2 regions of the Streptomyces sp. CA2R106 genome follow, and region 2 is predicted to be linked to the other one. Evidence: riboswitches for the same ligand, from Rfam matches in the RefSeq annotation. Region 2 holds a riboswitch; the other holds the start of a gene.
The links. Region 2 has a riboswitch for glycine ahead of gcvP (aminomethyl-transferring glycine dehydrogenase). Riboswitches for the same ligand answer to the same signal wherever they lie in the genome.
Positions count from the first base shown of each region.

Region 1: linked by a shared signal. The riboswitch ahead of gcvT (glycine cleavage system aminomethyltransferase GcvT) and the one ahead of gcvP (aminomethyl-transferring glycine dehydrogenase) in region 2 are both predicted to bind glycine.

Region 1 is NZ_JBAGKC010000005.1:63,922-66,861, forward strand. It holds gene WA788_RS09700 (enhanced serine sensitivity protein SseB C-terminal domain-containing protein) at 1-491, opposite strand, end outside; gene WA788_RS09705 (enhanced serine sensitivity protein SseB) at 677-1,447, opposite strand; glycine riboswitch at 1,571-1,689, shown strand; gene gcvT (glycine cleavage system aminomethyltransferase GcvT) at 1,887-2,940, shown strand, end outside.
Region 2 is NZ_JBAGKC010000052.1:9,361-12,300, reverse strand. It holds gene gcvP (aminomethyl-transferring glycine dehydrogenase) at 1-1,190, opposite strand, end outside; glycine riboswitch at 1,253-1,376, opposite strand; glycine riboswitch at 1,378-1,490, opposite strand; gene WA788_RS34415 (PRC-barrel domain-containing protein) at 1,637-2,008, shown strand; gene WA788_RS34410 (DNA polymerase IV) at 1,930-2,940, opposite strand, start outside.

The DNA.
Region 1 (2,940 bases), on a different contig from region 2:
GCGGAGGTGCGGTGCGCCGCCTGGGCGAGCAGCGCGTAGAACTGGGGCATCTGGAGCGAGGGTTCGCCGATCTGGAGCGGCCCGGCGGGCAGCAGGTCCAGGCCGACCGCGATCCGGCGCAGGTCGGCCCAGGGGATGCCGAGGCCGCCGCCGGCGCTGTGCGGGTTGAGCCAGAGTCCGGACCGGTCCGGGAAGAGGGTCTGGGCGATGTCCCGCCCGGAGACCACTTCGTGCTCGCGGTTCCACCCGCTGGCGGCCAGTTCCCGCGGCGAGGTGAAGCACGGCGCGTAGCCGTAGCCGCCGATCTCCATCGTGCCGTACTGCGCGTCGGGCGTGCCGGGGGCGCCCTGCCACAGCAGCATCCACACCTGGCCCTCGGCGAGTGACGCGAGCAGGTTCTCGTATGCGTCGAACCGGCCGGGTGCCACCTGGAGCAGCATCTGCTCCACATGGCCGGCCTGCGCCGCACCGCCTTGCGCGCCCGCGATCACGTGGGACCGCCCCTTTCCCTTCGTACTGCTCTTCGCACGACATCAAACCAGGTCGAGTGTGCCCAGCGGTATGCCCGCCGACTCAAACCGAACCGGCTATAGACGCGGTATACGACCGCTGAACGCGTGCGCCGAGCCGCACCTGCCGTGGCCCTGCCCCGTGCCGTGCCGTGCCGTGCCCGGGCTCAGTCGCGGGCGAAGAACGGCCGCACCGTCTCCAGCATCCAGTCCCCCACCGGGTCCTGCGCCACGTCCAGCAGGATCAGGTGCACCGGCCACGGCGGCTGGGCCGCACCCATCGCCCGGCCGAGCGCGTCCATCGCGGCCGACCGGTCCGCCTCGGTCCAGCGGTCCAGCTCCACGCCGACGAACAGCGCCGGCGGCTCCTCCTCCACCACCGCCAGGGCCCGCCGGCCGCTCAGCACCACCGAGGTGACCGCGAACTCGCCGGCCGCGGCGGCCAGGAAGTCCACCGGCTCCTCGTCGTGGTCCGGCTCCCACAGCCGCACCCGGGCGCCGGGCGGCGCGTCGCCGCCGCGCACCCCGGCGAACGCCGCCTGGCGCTCGCCCTGCGCCGGGCGGCACAGCTCGGCCACCGCGGCCGGCGGCAGCGGCACACCGACCGCGCCCCCGGGGTTGACGGCGATCCCGACCAGCGGCGGCAGCCCGCGGGCGAACTCGTGCACCGGCGCGACCGTGCAGGGCATGCCGTCCGCGGCCTGCCGGAACTGCTGCTCGGAGCTGAACACCGGCACGTAGGGCGCGCCGCCCAGCACGACCGTCGGCAGGTCCAGGCCGGCCGCCTCGCGCGAGCCGCCGTTCGGCAGCGGCACCCACACCCGGGACCGGCCGAGCACCTCCAGCAGCCTGGGCGTGGCCGAGGGGTTGCCGAGGCTGGCGCTCAGCACCTCTTCCAGCTCGTTCGCCGGCCATGTGTACGGCGCCGGATTCTCCATGTCCACCCTTGTCCGCCCGAGTACCGCGTCTGTAGCGTCGTGCCCCGGAAACCCTAACGGCTGCCGGGGGCCGCGCACCCTGGGCATGCAATGATGAAGCCGACAACTTGCATACCGGCCGTTCGAGGCCGCGCGGGAGAGTCCCGGACCGGTGCACGCGACCTGCTCGCGGGCGGCGGGCCGGGCGCCGAAGGAGCAAGTCCTCCCTTGAATCTCTCAGGCACAGATACCGCGCGGGCGAGGCAGATCTGAAAAGCGGCGGAGCCGTCGGCGCACCCCTGGGGGTGCCCGCCCGGCCCCGCCCACCCAAGGTGCAAACCGTGACCCGCCGGTGCGGGGTTCACGGTGAACCTCTCAGGTTCCGATGACAGATGGGGAGCATCCGATCCGTCGTCCCCTTTCTCTCTTCACCGAGACCGAGCCTGGGAGCCCGTCACCGATGAGCGAACCCCGCCGTACCGCGCTCGACGCCCTGCACCGCGCCCTCGGCGCGACCATGACCGACTTCGCCGGCTGGGACATGCCGCTGCGGTACGCCAGCGAGCGCGAGGAGCACCAGGCGGTGCGCACCCGCGCCGGCCTGTTCGACCTGTCGCACATGGGCGAGATCACCGTGACCGGCCCGCAGGCGGGCGAGGCGCTGGACCACGCCCTGGTCGGCCACCTGTCCGCGCTGGCGGTGGGCCGGGCCCGCTACACGATGATCTGCGCGCCCGACGGCGGCATCCTCGACGACCTGATCGTCTACCGGCTGGGCGCGCAGGAGTTCATGATCGTCGCCAACGCCTCCAACGCGCAGACCGTGCTCGACGCGGTCGCGCTGCGGGCGGCGGGGTACGACGCGCAGGTCCGCGACGACCGCGAGGCGTACGCGCTGCTGGCCGTCCAGGGCCCGCAGGCCCCGGCGATCATGAAGGCGGTGACCGACGCCGACCTGGACGGGCTGAAGTACTACGCCGGGCTGCCCGGCACCGTGGCCGGGGTGCCGGCGCTGATCGCCCGTACCGGCTACACCGGCGAGGACGGCTTCGAGCTGTTCGTGGCGCCGGGCGACGCCGAGCGGCTGTGGCAGGCGCTCACCGAGGCCGGCGCGCCCGCGGGCCTGGTGCCGTGCGGGCTGTCCTGCCGGGACACGCTGCGCCTGGAGGCGGGCATGCCGCTGTACGGGCACGAGCTGACCGCCGCGGTGACGCCGTTCGACGCGGGGCTGGGCCGGGTGGTCAAGTTCGACAAGCCCGGGGACTTCGTCGGGCGCGCCGCGCTGGGCGCCGCCGCCGAGCGGGCCGCCGACCTGCCGCCGCGCAAGCTGGTCGGGCTGGTGGCGCGGGGCCGCCGGGTGCCGCGGGCCGGCTACCCGGTGACCGACGCCTCGGGCACGGTGATCGGCGAGGTCACCTCGGGGGCGCCGTCGCCGACCCTGGGCAAGCCGATCGCGATGGCGTACGTGGACGCGGCGCACGCGGCGCCCGGCACACCGGACGTCGCGGTGGACA
Region 2 (2,940 bases):
AGGGTGTCGAAGAACGCGTCCTCGACGACCTCCACGCCGGCCGCGCGCAGGCCCGCGGCGAGCACCGCGGCGTAGCGGTGGGTGCGGCGCGCGATGGCGGCCAGCCCGTCGGGGCCGTGGTAGACGGCGTACATGCCGGCCATCACGGCGAGCAGCACCTGCGCGGTGCAGATGTTGCTGGTGGCCTTCTCCCGGCGGATGTGCTGCTCGCGGGTCTGGAGGGCGAGGCGGAAGGCGGTGTCGCCGTCGGCGTCGACCGACACGCCCACCAGGCGGCCGGGCAGGTTGCGGGCGTAGGCGTCGCGGACGGCCATGTAGCCGGCGTGCGGGCCGCCGAAGCCCATGGGGACGCCGAAGCGCTGGGTGGTGCCGACCGCGATGTCCGCGCCGAGCTCGCCGGGCGGGGTGAGCAGGGTCAGCGCCAGCAGGTCGGCGGCCACGGTGACGATCGCGCCCAGCTCGTGCGCCTGCTCGATCACCGGCCGCAGGTCGCGGACGGCGCCCGAGGCGCCCGGGTACTGGAGCAGCACACCGGTCACGCCGCGCTCGGCGACGTCGGCGGGGATGCCGGCGGACAGGTCGGCGGTGACGACCTCGACGCCGGTCGGTTCGGCCCGGGTCCGGATCACCGCCAGGGTCTGCGGGAAGGTGTCGGCGTCGACCAGGAAGACGCCGTTCTTGACCTTGCCGACCCGGCGGGACAGCGCCATCGCCTCGGCGGCCGCGGTGCCCTCGTCCAGCAGGGAGGCCCCGGAGGTGGGCAGGCCGGTGAGATCGGCGACGACGGTCTGGAAGTTCAGCAGCGCTTCGAGGCGGCCCTGGGAGATCTCCGGCTGGTACGGGGTGTAGGCGGTGTACCAGGCGGGATTCTCCAGCACGTTGCGCAGGATGACCGGCGGGGTGAAGGTGCCGTAGTAGCCCAGGCCGATCATCGGGGTGAGCACCTGGTTGCGGTCGGCGAGCGCGCGCAGCTCGGCGAGCGCCTCGGCCTCGGTGACGGCGGCCGGCAGGGCGAGCGCCTCGGTGCTCTTGATGGTGTCGGGGACGGCCGCGGCGGTCAGTTCGTCCAGCGAGCCGTAGCCGACCTGGGCGAGCATCTTGGCCTGCGCCTCGACGTCGGGACCGATGTGGCGGCGGGCGAAGGGCCGGCCTGCTTCCAGCTCGGCGAGGGTGGTTCGGCGGTCACTCATCTTCGGGGGCCTCCTGGTCCGTGACGACCTTCGGGGGGTGCCGCCAGGGCACCCGTACGGCCTCCCCCTCTGTCATCACAACCTGAGAGCTTCACCGCCCCGGCCCACAGGGCGGCTTTCACCGTCGGTGAGGACGCGTCCCGGCGGCCGCTCTGCTTCCGGGACAGGTCCTGCTTTCCAGAGTGACCTCACCCGAGCGGTACGGATGCCTGAGAGTTTCCGGGGAGGATTTGCTCCTTCGGCGCCCTCCGCCAACCGCCGCCAGGCGGGGTTCTCGGAGGACTCTCCCGCACGGGGTCGACGGCCGCTGTCCAGCCTACCAGCGCGTTCCGAACAGGGGTCGGAACAGGTGCCGAGTCGACACCGCCCCGGTTGTGGCCTTGGGTAGGTACCAGCGGCCGCCGTACGGCGGCGGCCTGGGGTTGGTTGGACTGGTTGGAGGGACCGTGCAGACCGACATCGATCCGCGCAGCCTGATCGGCCGCCGCGCCTTCGACCGTGACGGGACGAGGATCGGCACGGTGGACGAGGTCTACCTCGACGACGCGACCGGCACACCGGAGTGGGCCGCGGTGCGCACCGGCCTGTTCACCCGGGACGCCTTCGTGCCGCTCGGCCCGAGCGAGCTGGACGGCGACAAGCTGCGGGTGCCGTACGAGAAGGCGCTGATCAAGGACGCCCCGGACTTCGGGGTGGGCCGGCACCTGTCGCCCGAGCAGGAGTTGCAGCTCTACCACCACTACGGGATGGACGTGCCACGCTCGGCGGCCGAGCCGGCGCCGTCCGGGGACTTCGGGGAGCTGGCCGACGAGGAGTGAGCCTGCTGGGCGGCCAGCGGCAGCGGGTCGCTGCGGCGCAGCGCCGGGTCGTCCACGGGGAAGGTGCGCACCCGGCCGGGCACGGTGTCGGTGGGCACCTCGAAGCGGACCGTCACCCGGCCGACGCCGCTGCCCTGCACCCATCCGGCGCCGTAGCTGTCGTGGGTGACGTCATGGCCGGGCATCCAGCGGTCGGCCCGTTCGGCCGCGGGCGGCGGGCTGCTGGGCAGCGGCTCGGGGGCGTCCGGCTCGGTGCCGCCGTGCAGCGCGCGCTCGCCCTCGGCCTGCGCGAACAGGTCCTCCTGCGTGAAGTCGGCAAGCCCCGCCACGCCCACCCCGAGCAGCCGCACCCCGCCGGTGGTGTCCACGGCCTCCACCAGCCGGCGGGCGGTCTCGCGGACGACGGCCGGGTCGTCGGTGGGGGCGCGCAGCGTCTCGGAGCGCGTGAGGGTGGAGAAGTCGTACCGCCGGACCTTCACCACGACGGTGCGGCCGGAGCGGCCCGCGCCGCGCAGCCGCTGCACGCAGCGCTCGGCGAGCCGGTCGATCTCGTACCGCACATGGGCGCGGTCGGTGAGGTCGCTGTCGAAGGTGTCCTCGACGGAGATGGACTTGACGTCGCGGTCGGCGACCACGGGGCGGTTGTCAACACCGGCGGCCATGGCGTGCAGGCCCGCGCCGTGGGCCTTGCCGAGCAGCCGCACCAGCTCCGCCTCGCCCGCCTGGGCGATCTCGGCGACGGTGAGGATGCCGGCCCGGCGCAGGTGCTCGGCGGTGGCCGGGCCGACGCCGGGCAGGGTGCGCACCGGCATCGGGTCCAGCAGCGCCCGCTCGGTGCCCGGCTCGACCACGACCAGGCCGTCCGGCTTGGCCTGCTCCGAGGCGATCTTCGCCAGCAGCTTGGAGCCGGCCAGCCCGACCGAGGCGGTCAG